2 regions of the Nocardia sp. NPDC003726 genome follow, and region 2 is predicted to be linked to the other one. Evidence: riboswitches for the same ligand, from Rfam matches in the RefSeq annotation. Region 2 holds a riboswitch; the other holds the start of a gene.
The links. Region 2 has a riboswitch for cobalamin ahead of ACWDMM_RS26860 (CbtB domain-containing protein). Riboswitches for the same ligand answer to the same signal wherever they lie in the genome.
Positions count from the first base shown of each region.

Region 1: another riboswitch for cobalamin. It lies ahead of metE (5-methyltetrahydropteroyltriglutamate--homocysteine S-methyltransferase); the one in region 2 lies ahead of ACWDMM_RS26860 (CbtB domain-containing protein).

Region 1 is NZ_JBSFNF010000008.1:103,481-112,078, forward strand. It holds gene ACWDMM_RS13275 (short-chain fatty acyl-CoA regulator family protein) at 1-104, opposite strand, end outside; gene ACWDMM_RS13280 (nuclear transport factor 2 family protein) at 332-703, shown strand; gene ACWDMM_RS13285 (hypothetical protein) at 709-951, opposite strand; gene ACWDMM_RS13290 (hypothetical protein) at 1,028-1,405, opposite strand; gene metE (5-methyltetrahydropteroyltriglutamate--homocysteine S-methyltransferase) at 1,768-4,029, opposite strand; cobalamin riboswitch at 4,177-4,406, opposite strand; gene ACWDMM_RS13300 (pyruvate carboxylase) at 4,935-8,339, shown strand; gene rsmD (16S rRNA (guanine(966)-N(2))-methyltransferase RsmD) at 8,336-8,598, shown strand, end outside.
Region 2 is NZ_JBSFNF010000024.1:96,352-104,949, forward strand. It holds gene ACWDMM_RS26825 (ABC transporter permease) at 1-179, shown strand, start outside; gene ACWDMM_RS26830 (TetR/AcrR family transcriptional regulator) at 235-855, opposite strand; gene ACWDMM_RS26835 (FMN-dependent NADH-azoreductase) at 966-1,613, shown strand; gene ACWDMM_RS26840 (DMT family transporter) at 1,615-1,935, shown strand; gene ACWDMM_RS26845 (OsmC family peroxiredoxin) at 2,099-2,539, shown strand; gene ACWDMM_RS26850 (hypothetical protein) at 2,594-3,076, opposite strand; gene ACWDMM_RS26855 (CbtA family protein) at 3,112-3,918, opposite strand; gene ACWDMM_RS26860 (CbtB domain-containing protein) at 3,909-4,103, opposite strand; cobalamin riboswitch at 4,134-4,285, opposite strand; gene mhuD (mycobilin-forming heme oxygenase MhuD) at 4,366-4,680, opposite strand; gene ACWDMM_RS26870 (alpha/beta fold hydrolase) at 4,739-5,485, shown strand; gene ACWDMM_RS26875 (A/G-specific adenine glycosylase) at 5,511-6,431, opposite strand; gene ACWDMM_RS26880 (carbonic anhydrase) at 6,520-7,143, shown strand; gene ACWDMM_RS26885 (hypothetical protein) at 7,267-7,914, shown strand; gene radA (DNA repair protein RadA) at 7,926-8,598, opposite strand, start outside.

The sequences.
Region 1 (8,598 bases), on a different contig from region 2:
AGGTAGCTCGGCGACAGATCCAGCGATTTCGCCAGAGCCGCCTGAGTCATCCTCCGCTCTTCACGCAATCGCCGAAGCCGGGCGCCCGCATACATCTTGCGCACGTGCACGATGGTAGCTGCGATTATTTGCAATCATCGCAATAACGCGCGTTATTACACACAAAACTCTGCTTTTGCCAGGTGTCCAGCAATGCATTCGATCTGCGTAGCGTGCGAAGAGAGGTTTTGCCGTCGCGGAAGTCGAGGACACCCTTCCCTACCGAACGATTGCTTGGTTCAATCGATCGGTTCCGGTATCCCGCTCCGGCGCCAGGAAGTGAGTAGAACGAATGCCCGATCCCGACGAACTCGTGCGTGCGATGTGCCGAAGCTGGTCCGATCCCGATCCGGACCGGATCAGCGCGTACTTCGCCGAGGACGCCGTCTACCACAACATTCCGATGGAGCCCATTGTCGGCCGCGCCGCCATCCGCGACTTCATCGCAGGCTTCCTGACCACCTTCGAGGCCATCGATTTCGACATCCACCACCAGATCGCCGCGGGCAACGTGGTGATGAACGAGCGCACCGACACCCTCCGCTCCGCCGGGCGCGAGACCCCGCTCGCGGTCATGGGCTTCTTCGAAGTCGCCGACGGCGTCATCACCACCTGGCGCGACTACTTCGACATGGCCGCCATCAACCGCGCTTTCGGCCTGTAGGAGCCTCAGCCGAAAAGATCGTTCGCGGATTCGGCCGTAGCCGCCTTGCGCGTCCAGGACTCGAGCTGGTCGAGATCGGTGCACCCGGCGATCTCGGCTCGGGTCCTCGCCGGGATGTCGATCCCGCGTGCTTCCAATACAAGGAAGAGAGCTCGCACCGCTTCTTCGGTCCGCCCCTCGTCGCGTCCTTGCGCCACGTACTTACGGGCGAAATCGCTCTGGTACTCGTACTTGAAGGTCGACGTCATCAGTTCCTCCAGTCGATGCCGGGCCGTCTTCGACAGTGCCGCGACAACAAGGTCATAGTACATTTTCGCCCGCTCGTCATCGGTACTCTGCAGTCCGGCGACACCACGCGGCCACCTGAGCGTCCGGTGTGACGATCATCAGGAAGACCGGGCACTGCAATCGAGCCCGGAGAGTGCTGACATACACCGGCCAAGCCCACTGTCGGGAGCGGTCACGACCGAGCTGCACTTCCAGCACGATGCCGGCCACGGCGATTCCCGCCGAATCGGTGCAGATCAAGGCGACATCGCCCCGGAACTCGGTGGGGCCGACGTCCGTGTAGTCGGATGACTCCGTGCGCGCGTCAGCGTACTCGGGTAGGGAGATGCCGAACGCGTCGGTGAGTAGACCGGCCGCCAGAATCGGCCGCGACCGGAACATCTCTACGAGCACTTCGTGCTGCTGTGTCGGCATGAGGTGAAAGATAGTAGGGCGCAGCGACATTCGGATTTGTGAAGTGAATTTTCATATCGATGGAACCGAATCGAGGACAGGCGCGTCGAAGGTAGGCAAGAGGGGAAAGACGGTGTCGTAGTCGACTTGTGAGGAGGGGTAGCCGATGGAGCGTTGTTCCGGGTGTCATACGGCGTGGCGGCGAGGGATGCGGGCGCGGGCGCGGGAGTTGCTGGTGACGCGGCGGGAAGAACCGTGTGATCGGTACACCCGACGGCGGCGGCAACCGCCTCGGCCGGAACCGGAGTCCAGCTGAGATGCGGAAGATCGGTGCCCCCTTCGACAGGCGAAGGGGGCACCGAATCAGCGATCGGCGGGCAGGATCACCGCACGGCCGCCGCCGCGGCGACCATATTGCGGAGCGAGGCTTCCACCTCGGTGCGTCCCCTGGTCTTCAAGCCGCAGTCCGGGTTCACCCAGAGTCGTTCGGCCGGAATGGCTTTCAGCGCCGCGCGCAACGATGCGGTGATCTCGTCCACGCTGGGCACACGCGGAGAATGGATGTCGTACACGCCGGGGCCGACGCCGAGGTCGAATCCCGCCGCGTTGAGGTCGTCGAGCACCTCCATGCGCGAGCGTGCCGCCTCGATGGAGGTGACGTCGGCGTCCAGCCCGGCGATCGCGTCGATCACCTCGCCGAACTCCGAATAGCACAGGTGCGTGTGGATCTGCGTCGCGTCGGACACCCCGGAGGTCGCCAGCCGGAACGCCCGCACCGACCAATCGAGGTATCCCGGCTGATCGGCCGCGCGCAGGGGGAGCAGTTCCCGCAAGGCGGGCTCGTCGACCTGGATGATCCGGATGCCGGCCGCTTCCAGGTCCACGGTCTCCTCCCGGATCGCCAGCGCCACTTGGCGGGCGGACTCGTCCAACGGCTGATCGTCGCGCACGAACGACCACGCCAGGATCGTCACCGGGCCGGTCAGCATGCCTTTCACCGGTTTGCCGGTGAGCGACTGCGCGTAGCCGATCCACTCGACGGTCATCGGCTCGCGCCGCGCGACGTCTCCGAACAGGATCGGCGGACGCACGCAGCGCGTCCCGTAGGACTGCACCCACCCCTGCTCGGTCGTCGCGAACCCGTCGAGTTGCTCGGCGAAGTACTGCACCATGTCGTTGCGTTCCGGCTCGCCGTGCACGAGCACGTCCAGCCCCAGCTCCTCCTGCAGCGCGATGACGTCCGCGATCTCGGCGCGCATCCGGCGCACGTACTCCGCTCGATCGATCTCGCCTTTGCGCAGCGCGGCGCGCGCCAACCGGATGGCCGAGGTCTGCGGGTAGGAACCGATCGTCGTGGTCGGCAGCGCGGGCAGCCGCAAACGGTCCCGTTGCAGTTCCCGGCGTTGTTCGGCGGGCGCGCGGCGGTCGGCGTCCGGCCCGAGCGCGGCCAGTGCGGCCCGCACCCGCGGATCGTTCAGCCGCGGATCCGACCTGCGCGACGCCAGCGCCGCGCGCACCTCGGCCAACTCGGCGGCGATCGCCTCCGTGCCCTGGGTCAATCCGGTCGCGAGCAGGCGTACCTCCGCGACCTTCTCCGCGCCGAACGCCAGCCAGGACCGCAGTCGCTCGTCCAGCCCGGTTTCCGCGGCCAGCGAGTACGGTACGTGCAGCAACGAGCAGGAACTCGAAACCGCCACAGGCGCAGCGGATTCCGACAAGGCGCCGAGTGTGGCGACGGCCCGGTCGAGATCGGTGCGCCATACATTGCGACCGTCCACGACCCCCGCGACGACCAGCTTGCCCGCCAGCGCGGAAATGGTGGAGATGTCGGCGCCCGCGGTGAAGTCGAGGGCGACCCCCTCTATCCCCGTGCTCGCCAGCGCCGGCAGTGCGGCACCCGGCTGCCCGAAGTAGGTCGCGACGAGCACCGCAGGGCGCTCGGCGGCGTCGGCCAGTTCCTCGTAGGTGACCTGCACCAAGCCGATCTCCTCCGCCGTGAGGTCGGTGACCAGCGCAGGCTCGTCGATCTGCACCCACTCGGCGCCGGCGACGGCGAGCCTGCGCAGCAGCTCCCGGTACAACGGCAGCAACTCGATCAGCCGGGCCAGCGCCGAACCGCCGGTCGCCTTCGCCAGCTTCAGGAAGGTGATCGGCCCGATCACCACCGGACGCGCGGGCACGCCCAGTTCGAGCGCTTCGCGCAGTTCCGCCAGCAGCTTGTCCGGGTGCAGCGAGAAGGAGGTGTCCGGGCCGATCTCCGGTACCAGGTAGTGGTAATTCGTGTCGAACCACTTGGTCATCTCCAAGGGTTCGACGGCGTCGGTGCCGCGTGCGGCGGCGAAGTACCGTTCCAGCGGGTCCGTGATCCCTGCGACCCGGGGCGGCAACGCGCCGAGCAACTCGGCCGTGTCGAGCATCTGGTCGTAGTAGGAGAACGTACCGACCGGAATGGAGTCCAGGCCCGCGGCTTGTAATTCGGCGAACTGGGCGTGCCGGAGTTCGCGCGCCACGGCGTGCAACCGACCGGCGTCGATCTTGCCTGCCCAATAGGCCTCGGTGGCCCGCTTCAGTTCGCGCCGCGGCCCCACTCGTGGAAGCCCGAGAACCGTCGCGGTGAACGACTTTTGCTGTGCAACAGTCACGATGTTTCTCCATTGCTGAGGACGAAAGCCATCGCCATACGGGCAGGCGGAGAACCCGGTGACATGCCGGTGATGTTCCCGGCCGAGGAGCCCGACACGTCAGCTGGTGATCCGCGCGCCCAATCCACGAGGCGGTGGCCGCCGGATACGGCGTACCCGGCACGGCTGGCAGGTCTTCGGACTCGCGGGCACCGGCCGTGCGGGCCGGCATACGCCGGATAGCTCCCGATGGCCGACCTACTGGCCGTCGCTTCCCGAGTCGCGGAGCCTTCCGGCTCGGTGAACTCAGTGCCTGGTGACGGCGGTCGTTCCTGCATACCGCTGCGGGACAGTCCCGGATTCCCACCGGGTTCCCTCTCACCCGCCGTGACGTCGCCGCACGGGCGGGCTCGACTCCGTCGCGCGACGTCGGGGCTCCATCTCGTCGTGCTGCGGTGAACCAGCTGCCCACTCAGCATAGGACGCGGCGAGGCGAGCAGATCGCGAGGGATGTCACGCCGGCAATTGCCCGGCCCGCGCGACGCGCAGCGATCGGGCGCCTGCTTCCCGTTCCGGCTACCGGCCCGCCCGCGCATGCGGACTCGGATCGCTCCATCGGCCATCCGGACGTCGGGCCATCCGGTAACCACCTTCTCGAACTCGCCGTTCGCCTGGTCCGCAGGTGCGGACGCGGGTCAGGCGAACTCGGCTCGATACCGCGCCCGGCCATCGGGCACCTGTTCGACGGCCCACGCCCTCGGACCTCCGCACCGATCCCGGCCTCCGGACAGCACATCGGTTGCTGCCGCGGCGCCCATGTGTCGGGCCGGTGAACGCAACTTCGCAACGGTGCTAGCCGGTCTTGTGAAGAGGTTTGCGAAGGGGGCTTCTGTGTCGGTGCGGTTCACGCGGCCGGGTACCTTAGGTCAATGTTCTCGAAAGTCTTGGTTGCCAACCGTGGCGAGATCGCCATCCGCGCCTTCCGCGCGGCCTACGAACTCGGCATCGGGACGGTCGCCGTGTTCCCGTACGAGGACCGCAATTCGGTCCATCGGTTGAAGGCGGCGGAGTCGTACCAGATCGGCGAGCCGGGCCATCCGGTGCGGGCCTACCTGTCGATCGAGGCGATCATCGAGGCGGCCAAGTCGGCGGGCGCGGACGCGATCTACCCGGGCTACGGGTTCCTGTCGGAGAACCCGGATCTGGCGGCGGCGTGCGCGCGGGAGGGCATCACCTTCATCGGACCGTCGGCCGAAGTGCTCGAACTGGCCGGTAACAAGGCGCGGGCGATCGAGGCGGCGAAGGCCGCCGGGTTGCCGGTGTTGCGTTCGAGCGCACCGTCGTCGGACGTGGAAGAGTTGCTGGCGGCGGCGCGGGAACTGGAATACCCGATCTTCGTCAAGGCGGTCGCCGGTGGCGGCGGGCGCGGAATGCGCCGGGTCGCCGCGCCCGACCAGCTGCGCGAATCGATCGAGGCGGCCTCGCGGGAAGCGGAGTCGGCGTTCGGCGATCCGACGGTGTTCCTGGAGCAGGCCGTGGTGAACCCCCGCCATATCGAGGTGCAGATCCTGGCTGATCAGCACGGGAATGTCATGCACCTGTTCGAGCGGGACTGCTCGGTGCAGCGGCGGCACCAGAAAGTGATCGAGCTGGCGCCCGCGCCGAATTTGGACCCCGCATTACGCGAGCGGATCTGCGCGGACGCGGTCGCCTTCGCCAGGCAGATCGGCTACTCGTGCGCGGGCACCGTGGAATTCCTGCTGGACGAGCGCGGCAACCATGTCTTCATCGAGATGAACCCGCGCATCCAGGTGGAGCACACGGTGACCGAGGAGATCACCGACGTCGACCTGGTGCAGTCGCAGCTGCGCATCGCGGCGGGCGAGACGCTCGAGCAACTGGGTCTGAGCCAGGACGCCGTGACGATCCGCGGCGCGGCCTTGCAATGCCGGATCACGACCGAGGACCCGGCCAACGGATTCCGCCCCGACACCGGCCGCATCACCGCCTACCGCACGCCCGGCGGCGCGGGCATCCGCCTGGACGGCGGCGCGAACCTGGGCGCAGAGATCGGCGCCTACTTCGACTCCATGCTGGTCAAGCTCACCTGCCGGGGCCGCGACTTCGGCGCCGCGGTGGCGCGGGCGAGCCGGGCGCTGGCGGAATTCCGGATTCGCGGCGTGGCCACCAATATTCCGTTCCTGCTCGCGGTGCTGGACGATCCCGACTTCAGGGCGGGGCGGGTCACCACCTCGTTCATCGACGAGCGTCCGCAGCTGCTGACCCTGCGCAGGTCCGCCGACCGCGGCACCAAGATCCTCGACTACCTGGCCGACGTCACGGTGAACAAGCCGCACGGCGAGCGGCCGACCACGGTGTACCCGCACGACAAACTGCCCGCGATCGATCTGAGCGTGCCGCCGCCGGACGGCTCCCGCCAGCGCCTGCTGCGGCTGGGTCCGGAGGGTTTCGCGCGGGCGTTGCGCGAGCAGAAGGCGGTCGGCGTCACCGACACCACCTTCCGCGACGCGCACCAGTCGCTGCTGGCCACCCGGGTGCGCACCAACGGCCTGCTGGGCGTGGCGGGGCATGTGGCGCGGTTGACGCCGGAGCTGCTTTCGGTGGAGTGCTGGGGCGGTGCCACCTACGACGTGGGGTTGCGGTTCCTGTACGAGGACCCGTGGGAGCGGCTGGCGGCGTTGCGGGAGGCGATTCCGAACATCTGTCTGCAGATGCTGCTGCGCGGCCGCAACACCGTCGGCTACACCCCGTACCCGGAGGCGGTGACCCGCGCGTTCGTCTCGGAGGCGACCGCCACGGGCATCGACATCTTCCGTATCTTCGATGCCCTCAACAACGTGGACCAGATGCGTCCGGCCATCGACGCGGTCCGCGAGACCGGCACCGCGATCGCGGAGGTCGCGATCAGCTACACCGGGGATCTGGCGAATCCGGACGAGTCGCTCTACACCCTGGACTACTACCTGAAGCTGGCCGAGCAGATCGTGGACGCCGGCGCGCACGTGCTGGCGATCAAGGACATGGCCGGACTGCTGCGCGCCCCGGCCGCGACCAAGCTGGTCACCGCGTTGCGCAGCAATTTCGATCTGCCGGTGCACGTGCACACCCACGACACCCCCGGTGGCCAGCTGGCCACCTACTTGGCCGCGTGGCAGGCCGGAGCCGACGCCGTCGACGGCGCCAGCGCGGCGATGGCGGGCACCACCAGCCAGCCCGCGTTGTCGGCGATCGTCGCCGCGGCGGCGCACAGCGAGTACGACACCGGGTTGAATCTGCAGAACGTGTGCGACCTGGAGCCGTACTGGGAGGCGCTGCGGAAGGTGTACGCGCCGTTCGAGTCCGGTCTGCCCGCGCCGACCGGCCGGGTCTACACCCACGAGATCCCCGGCGGGCAGCTGTCCAACCTGCGCCAGCAGGCCATCGCGCTCGGGTTGGGCGACCGGTTCGAGGAGGTCGAGGCGAAGTACGCCGCCGCCGACCGGCTGCTGGGCCGTTTGGTGAAGGTCACCCCGTCCTCGAAGGTCGTCGGCGACCTGGCGCTGGCCCTGGTCGGCACCGGCGTCGACGTCGAGGACTTCGCCGCCGACCCGGGCCGCTACGACATCCCGGATTCGGTGATCGGCTTTCTGCGCGGGGAACTGGGCACACCCGCTGGTGGCTGGCCCGAACCGTTCCGCACCAAGGCGCTGGCCGGGCGCGGCGCGGCCAAGCCGGAAACCCCGTTGACGCCCGCGGACGAGAAGGGCCTCGCAGGCAGCTCCGAGGAGCGGCGGGCGACGTTGAACCGGTTGCTGTTCCCCGGCCCGACGGCCGAATTCCTCGCCCACCGCGAGAAGTACGGCGACACCTCCGGGTTGTCGGCCAACCAGTTCTTCTACGGCCTGCGCCGCGGTGAGGAACACCGGGTGCAGCTGGAGAAGGGCGTCACCCTGCTCATCGGCCTGGAAGCGATCTCCGAGCCCGACGAGCGCGGCATGCGCACGGTGATGTGCATCCTCAACGGGCAGCTGCGGCCGGTGTCGGTGCGCGACCGGTCGATCGCCAGCGAGATCCCGGCGGCGGAGAAGGCCGACAAGGCCAACCCGGGTCATGTCGCGGCGCCATTCGCCGGTGTCGTCACTCTCGCGGTGTCCGAGGGCGATTCGGTCGCGGCGGGCGACACCATCGGCACCATCGAGGCCATGAAGATGGAAGCCGCGATCACCGCGCCGCGCGCCGGCATCGTCGGCCGCGTCGCCATCGGCGCCGTGCAGCAGGTCGAAGGCGGTGACCTGCTCATCGAACTGGCGGTACGGGAGTCGTCGGCCGGATGACGCGGATCGTCGCGGGGACGGCGGGCGGACGGCGCCTGCGGGTGCCGCCGTCCGGCACCCGTCCGACCTCCGATCGCGTCCGGGAGGCGCTGTTCAGCGCGTTGGACGCCCGGCTGGACTTCGCGGGCGCGCGGGTGCTCGACCTGTACGCGGGTTCCGGCGCGCTGGGCTTGGAGGCGCTCTCGCGCGGCGCCGAGCACGCGCTGCTCGTCGAATCCGATCGCAAGGCGGCGGCCGTGGTTCGCGGCAATATCGCCGA
Region 2 (8,598 bases):
ATCTGCCCGGCACGGCGGCCGGGTCGCTGGCGGGCGCGATGCGCACCGTGGACGGTCCCGCCACGCCCGGTGTGCTGCAGGTCCTTTCGCGGACGGAATCGCTGGTGGTGCTGGCCGCCTATCTGGCGCTGTTCGCGGTCGGCACGATTTGGCTGATGCGCGGACGCGATCTGGTGTGAACCACGAGGGGTGGCGAAACCGGTGGTGGATGTCGTCCACCGCCGGTTTCGTCGTTCATGGACTCACCCGAGGCCCGAGAACGGCTTCGGCGATGGCGCGCAGCGCATCGGTGATCTGTCCTGAGGTCAGCCCGCGCTCACGTTGCTGTCGGTAGACCTCCGCTGCCAGCGGTGCGAGCAGCGGGTCGACCAGCGCGTCCGGTTCGCGAATTCCCGCCGCGGCCAACAGTCCTCGCACATGCGCGTACCAGAAGCCGTAGGCGCCGGTCGCGAAGCGGGCTCCGCCGATTTCGGCGCCCAGCACCAGATGGGCGTGTGTATCGAGTAATTCGACCATCGCGGCGTAGAACGCGGCCAGCCGCTGTGCGGCCGGAGCTCCTGGACCCAGCGGCGGGGGGCCGGAAAGCAGTTTCTGTTGCAGCGCTCGCTCGTGTTCGTCCAGCAGCGAAACCGCCACCGAGGCGGTGTCCGGATAACGCCGGTAGAGGGTGCCGCGGCCGACGCCCGCGGCCTTCGCGATGTCGTCCATCGTCACCGTGCGCGGATCCCGGGTGGCGAACAACTCCGCGGCGGCGGCGAGCACTTTCGCCCGGTTGCGTGCGGCGTCCGCGCGTTCCGGCGCAGGCGCCGACCGGCCCGGCCCTTGACCGGTGAGCAGGTCGGATCGCGGTTCCATGCCGTGACTGTAGCCGATTCCGGGTTAAGTGGACAATATGTCCACATCGGTCGTATGGTTGTCCCGTCCGCAGAAATGGACATTCCGTCCGGTTATTCGGAGGTTCGATCATGAGCACCTTGTTGCACCTCGACGCCAGCGCTCGGCCGCGGTCGATCAGTCGGGAATTGAGCGCCGCTTTCGCGGAGGCGTGGCGCGTACGGCACCCGGACGGCCGCTATCTCTACCGTGACCTCGCCGCGCAGCCGGTGCCGTTTATCGGAGAGGCGTGGACCCAACTGTGCGACGCCGTGCTCGCGCTGCCGAGCACGGATCCCGAACGGCTCGGTGGATTGGCGCGCACTCCCGAACAGGCTGCCGCGTGGGAGGTCGTCGAGCCGCTGCTGGCCGAGCTGCTCGCGGCGGACGTGATCCTGATCGGCACCCCCATGTACAACTACTCGATCCCGGCCTCGCTCAAGGCATGGCTGGACCAGGTGACCTTTCCGCGAATGTCGCTGGGACACCGGCGGTTCGTCGTGACGAGCGCGCGAGGCGGCGCTTATTCGCCCGGCGCTCCCAAAGCGGCCTATGACTATCAGGAACGCTTTTTGCGCGACTTCTTCGCGGGCCATTTCGCGGTTTCCGACACCGTTTTCGTGCACGCGGAGTACGCCAACTCGCGCCAAGACCCGGCACTGGCACACTTGCGTGCCGAGCACGACAGGTCCCACGCTCGCGCTCTGGCGACCGCGAGTGACCTGGCCAGGGAGTACTGACATGAACTGGGTGGTCCTCGCCGCCGCCGGACTGGTGGAGATCGTCTGGTCGCAGAGCATCAAACCGACCGAGAATTTCACCAGGCTCGTCCCGACCCTGATCTGCTTCGTTCTCGGTGTCACCGCCGTGTACCTGCTGTCGCGGGCCATGCAGACGTTGCCGGTCGGCACCGCCTACGCGGTGTTCACCGGCATCGGCGCGCTCGGCGCGATCACGCTCGGCATCGTCGTCCACAAGGACCCGATCGGTGCGGGACGGTTGCTGGCCCTCGCTTTGATCCTCGGCGGCATCGTGCTGGCTCGGATCACGAATCCCGAGTAGAACAACGGATTCGTCTGGCGCGCCGCGCTTTACCGCGCCGATCGCGCGGCGTGGGTGCGCGGTGCGCCGAGGCGAACCCGATCGGCGAACCGGTGCGCCGGGGCGAGCCGGCCGGGGTAGGTTCGTGCTGAATCGTCAAACGATCATCGGCGAAAGGACCGTGATGCCCACACGTACCGCGCGTACTGCCTGGACCGGCACCCTGCAGGAGGGTTCGGGACAGGTCGAACTGGCCAGTTCAGGGGTCGGTAAGTACGACGTGTCGTTCCCCAAGCGTTCCGCCGAGGAGGCCGACGGCACCACCAGCCCGGAGGAGCTGATCGCGGCCGCGCACTCGTCCTGCTACGCGATGGCGCTCTCGGCGCAGATCGGCAACGCGGGCGGCACCCCGGAGAGCCTGGACGTCACCGCCGACGTGACCCTCGGCCCCGATCCGGCGGGCGGCTTCCGGATCACCGGCATCGAGCTGACCGTCCGCGGCCGCGTCTCCGGGATCGACGCCGACGCCTTCCAGGCCGCCGCCGAGGCCGCCAAGGCGGGCTGCCCCGTCAGCAAGGCCCTCGCCGGCGTCGACCACATCACCCTCGACGCCGCTCTCGCGTAGTTCGGCCACCGGTTTCGTGTCCCCACAGTGCGGGGGCACGAAACCGGTACGGAGTCAGCGTCCGCGGAAGTAGCGACGGGCGGGGCGGGTGTAGAGAGCCGGGATGGCGATCAGGACGGCTACGACGTGAACGGTACGAAGCGTCGCGAGCAGCAAGCCGACGGGTGGGGTGTCCCGGAACAGATCGCGGAATTCGTTCGCGGACATCGCCGCGGCGAGCGGCTCGATGATCAGGGACAGCAGACCGAGCACGCCGATGCCGACGGTGATCAGCAGGCGGGCCCAGCGGTCGCCGCGAGTCATACGCACCGCGACGGCCAGCACCAGCAGATAGATCGCGATGCGCAGGCCCAACCCGGTCGCCAGGCTCGTCGGGTCGGCCGTCGAGAAATCGCGGGCGGCCCGCGCGATCGCCTCGGCGCTACCCGCGACCAACGCGACGACCAGAGCGTTGAACGCGACGCGCACCGCGCGCGGCGGTCCGGAAGGGGCTGCGCCCCGCGATGCGGGCCGGACGGAAAAGGCAGTGCCGGTCATGGGGCCGACACTGCCTCACTGCTTCCGAACGCGAATCACCCTGCGGTAGCGGGCGCTACCGATACCGGAGTATCGGTGCGTGTGGCGAACTCGGTGAGCGCGGCGAAGCCGAGCGCCAGGCAGGCCCACAGAGTCGCGGTCTCGGCCAGCGAGGCCACCCGGAACTGCCACAGCAGGGTGGCCGGGAAGTCCGCGCTCACCTCGTTCACGCCGGGCAGCAGGACGTAGCCGAGCGCGGTGACCAGCATGAACGCCGCGACGCCGCCGATCAGCCGGAACGTGGGCAGCTGGGTGCGCAGCGCGGTGAACGCCGCCACCGCCGCACCGACCGCGACGATGCCCAGCACAACGGCGGCCAGCCACAGCAGAGTGCGCTCGTTGATGGTGTCGGGGTCGCCGACCGCGGGCGGGTTGGCCGGGTACTTGAAGAACGGCACCGCGACGATCGCGGCCCAACCGGCCACACCGAGCGTCAGCGCGAGCCGCGGCCCGGACAGCGTGGTGTAGCGCCGCGCGAAGTGCGCGACCGAGGCGTAGATGGCGCCGAGCGCGAGACCGGCCAGGCCGAGGGCGAGAAACTGCCCGAACTTCTGGCCGCCGCGGCTCACCAGCGCTTCTTCCTCGTCACCGTGGGAATGGCCGCCGGGCGATTCGGCGTGCTCGCCGTGGGAGTGCCCGTCCGGCGATTCGGCGTGTGAGCTGTGCGCTTCCTCGATGGCGATGGCCGCGTCGACTTTGGGTTCGCCGACGAAATAACCGACTGTGGCGGCCAGCAGTCCGGCGATCAGACCGGCCAGCAGGCCGCGCAGCAGCAGGGTTCGAAGCGAACCGATCAGTGGCACGGAAGCCCCAGCAGGTGACGTCCGTCGTGCATCAGCTCATGCAGGTACATCCCGCTGCGCGAGATGACGCCCTGATCGAAGCCGACCAGGTACAGCGTGAGCAGTGCGAGAAGAACGACACCGACCGTGACGAGCACGGTGGCCAGGGAATCGGTTGCCCGGCTGGGTGAATGCGCGATGGCCATTCGAGTCCTCCTTGGGATACGCGTCCCTTAGGGTGGTGGCGCGACGGTGCCGGTGTCTGGCTTTCCGGCACCGGACTCGGTGCGTGGAACACAGTGGCGCGACCGCTCCGGAATCTCACCGGAATTACCGCGTCACCCTCGCGTTTGTCCCTCGAACTGTGACACCCGCACACCCTCGGCGTCAACCGGGTCCGGCACGGGCGTACCACGGCGTCGGGCGAGTCGCCGGGCAGGCTGGCCTGCCCGGCGGTGCGGCGCGCAGTCAGTTCGCGGGTTTGGCGTCCACGTCGAGCACGACCTCGAACTCGAGCAGCGACGCACCCGTCGAGACCGGCTTCTGACGCTCGCCCGCATGCGCCTCGCGCGCGGGCCCGTCCCGCCAAGCCGCGAAGGACTCTTCCGAGTCCCACTGGGTGACAACGAAATACCGCTTCTCTCCGGCCACCGGGCGCAACAGCTGGAAGCCGAGGAAGCCGGGGGAGTTCTCGACCGCGTGCGCGCGGTGGGCGAACCGCTTCTCCAACTCGGGGCCCGCGCCCTCGGGAACCTCGATCGCGTTGATCTTCACAACAGCCATGTGTCCAAGCTAGCGGCTGCCGCCGAGCAGATGCTCGGTGCCTCGTATTGTCGAACCGATGTTGCACGACGAAGGCGGAGCAGGCGCGCCGATCCTGCTGCTGCACGGACTGATGGGCAGCGCGCGCACGTGGCGCGATCAGCTGGGCTGGCTGCGCGAGCACGGCCACGTCTACACCTTCGACGCCGCCGGGCACGGCAGGCCGGCGCCCGCGGAGCTGACGACCGAGGCCTTCGTCGCCGACCTCGCCGCCCGCACCGCCGCGATCGAAGAGCCGATGGTCGTGATCGGGCATTCGATGGGGGCGCTGCACGGCTGGGTATTCGCGGCGACCCACCCCGACCGGGTACGCGCGCTGGTGATCGAGGACATCGCGCCGGACTTCACCGGCCGCACCGCCGCGCACTGGGCGGCGATGATCGAGGCGTGGCCGCAACCGTTCCCCGACGAGGAGGCCATGCTGTCGTTCTTCGGGCCGGTCGCCGGGCGCTACTTCTCGAACGCCTTCGAACACGGGCCGGAGGGATACCGGCTGCACGGCTCGGTCGCCACCTTCCGCGATATCTCCGAGGAGTGGGGGACACGCGATTTCTGGCAGCAATGGCATGCGGTGCGGGTGCCCGCGCTGCTGCTGGAGGGCGAGCACAGCATCACACCGCCGGGGCAGATGCGGCAGATGGCCGCCGCCCATCCGCACGCCGAACACGTGTTGGTGCCGGGCGCGGGCCATCTCGTGCACGACGATCAGCCCGACCGCTACCGAGCGGAAGTCGAGCGCTTCCTACGGCGAGTGCTCGCCAGCTAGCGGCACGGAATCATCGCGGCGTTCGTCAGTTGTCGAATCCGGTGGCCCCGCCTTCGCCCGCCAACGCGAACAGGCCGTCGGGCGTCTGCTCGATCAAGCCGTCCACCAGCAGCGAGTCCAACGCGCGGTCGCGCTGGCCCGGGTCGCGGGTCCAGGCCAGATCCAAGCGGACCCGCTCCACCGGCCCGCTCGCGTGCCGCAGGACATCCAGCAGCCTGCCGCGCGCTTGGCGGTCGGTGCCCTCGTATTTCTGGGTGCGGCGGACCACCTCGCTCGCCGGCCGTCCCGCGGTGACCCACGCGCAACTCGGCAGCGGGCAGCGCGAGCAATCGGGGGTGCGGGCCGTGCATACGGTCGCGCCGAGTTCCATGAGGGCGGCGGAGAACACCGCGGCGCGGTCGATCCGCAGCGGCAGCAGCGCCTCGGTCTCGGGCAGATCCCGCGACGAGGGGTTACCCGCTTCCGCGCGCCCGTGCACCGCCCTGGCAACCACACGGCGGACGTTCGTGTCCACCACGGGAACGCGTTGTCCGTACGCGAAACAGGCGACGGCGCGCGCGGTGTACGCGCCGATGCCGGGCAGCCCGAGCAGAACCTCCACATCGGCGGGCACCTCGTCGCCGTGCTCGCTCGCCAGCACCCTCGCGCACTCGTGCAGCCGCAGCGCACGGCGCGGATAGCCGAGCTTGCCCCAGGCGCGCAGCACTTCCGCCTGCGACGAGGCGGCCATCGCCGAAGGCACCGGCCAGCGCGCCACCCATTCCCGCCAGATCGGTTCGACCCGGACCACCGGAGTTTGCTGGAGCATGATCTCGCTCATCAGGATCTGCCATGCGGTGACGCCGGGGCGGCGCCACGGCAGATCGCGCGCGGTCTCCGCGTACCAGTCCAGCAACGTGTCGGCGTCGATGCCGTTCGGTGCGCCGTTCCGCACTGTCCTCACCATCCCCGTACTACTGCTGCCAGGCGACATTTGCCCGCCCGTAACCGACCGAACTCGCTGGTAACCGTAACCGTCCTGCACAATGGTCGGTATGCCGGATTCCAACCCGATCAGTGCCTGGAAGTCCTTGCGCGAAGGAAACGACCGCTTCGTCAGCGGCGCGCTGCTGCATCCTAGCCAGGGTGCCGCCGACCGGGCCAAACTCGTCAGTGGCCAGCACCCGCACGCGATCCTGTTCGGCTGCGGCGACTCCAGGGTCGCCGCGGAGTTGATCTTCGACCAGGGTCTCGGCGACATGTTCGTCGTTCGTACCGCGGGCCATGTGGTCGACAGCTCGGTGCTCGGCTCGATCGAGTACGGCGTGCAGGTGCTCAACGTGCCGCTCATCGTAGTGCTCGGCCACGACAGCTGCGGCGCCGTCAAGGCCACCATCGACGCGCTCGACGGCGGCGAGGTGCCGGGCGGATTCATCCGCAGCGTGGTCGAGCGGGTCGCGCCGTCCATTCTGGTCGGCCGCCGCGAAGGCTTGTCCACCGTCGACGAGATGGAGGCCAGGCACGTGGTGGAGACCAGCCGCCTGCTCATGCAGCGGTCGATGATCATCTCGCAGCGGGTCGCGACCGGCGAGCTCGCCATCGCCTGCGTGACCTACAAGCTGGCCGAGGGCAAGGCGCAGTTGCACCGGGTCGTCGGCAACATCGGCGAGGTGGTCTGAGCCGCGGCACGCCCGCGCCGGGGTCGGCGTGCCGGCGGAATGTACTCGCCGCCCGCGGGCGCACGCGGCCGACACGCCGTGCCCCTGAGACGATGCGCCCGATGGTGCCCTTACCGTTGAGACGTGCTGGAACCGAATGGACCGCTGCCACCGGAGATCTATTGGCGTCGACGCGTGTTCGCCATCGGAATCCTGGTGGTCGCCCTGGCGCTGGTGATCTGGGTCGTGCTCGCGGTCGTACGCGGCGGCGACTCGCCCGGTGACGCCGCGGCCGGCGGGACCAGCTCGGCCGTGACCAAGTCCGCCGACGCGGCGGCCAAGCCCTCGGCCGAGTCCGGCGCGCCCAAGTCCTCCGCGGCGGCCACCACCCTCGCGGCCGGACCGTGCCCGGACCAATCGCTGGCGATCAAGGTGACCGTCGAGCAGCCCACCTACAAAACGGGTGAGCAGCCGGTGTTCGGGATCGTCATCACCAACATCTCGGCGGTGGCGTGCACCCGTGACATGGGTTCCGGCCTCCAGCAGGTCTCGGTGCACACGCTCGACGGCCAGCGGCGTCTGTGGTCGAGCACCGACTGCTATCCCGATGGTCAGCCCGACGTCCGCACGATGGGCCGCGGTGAGCAGGCGGCGTTCACTGTCACCTGGTCGGGCACCACGTCCCAGCCGAACTGCGCGGGCGAACGCGTCCAAGTCCCACCGGGGCCCTACAGCGTCGTGGCGCAGCTGGGTTCGGTACGCAGCATGGCCGAGCCGTTCAACATCGCTTGAGAGGGGAGGGGTCAGCTGGCGGCCTCCTCAGGGGCGGCGCGTAGTTTGCGCAGGCCCGCTATGCGGATGGCGGAGCGCAGGTCGGTGACCTCGTGGATCTTCATGGTGCTTTTCACCGGGGCCAGGCCGGGGGGCACCAGGGCAGTGGTGAAGCCGAGGCGTTCGGCTTCGGCCAATCTGCGGTTGACGCCGGTCACCTTGCGGACTTCGCCCGCCAGTCCGACCTCTCCGAGGATCACCCAGCCAGGAGGAATCGGGACATCGGACTCGGCGCTGGCGATGGCGAGCGCGATGGCGAGGTCGGCCGACGGCTCGACCAAGCGCATACCGCCGACGGTCGCGGCGTACACATCGCTCTTGCCGAGGAACACCCGGCCGCGGCTCTGCAGGACGGCAAGCACCATGGCGACCCGGTTGTAGTCCAGGCCGCTGACCGCGCGGCGCGGTTGCGGAATCTCGGTCTTCACCGTCAGGCCCTGCACCTCGCCGACCAGCGGACGCTTGCCGTCCATCGCGACCGTCACCGCCGTGCCGGGCACGGAATCCGTCCGGTGGTGCAGGAACAGGCCGGACGGGTCGTCCACGCAGGCGATGCCGTCCTCGTGCAACTCGAAGCAGCCGACCTCGTCGGCGCTGCCGAAGCGGTTCTTGATGCCGCGCACCATGCGCAGCGTGGAGTTCTTG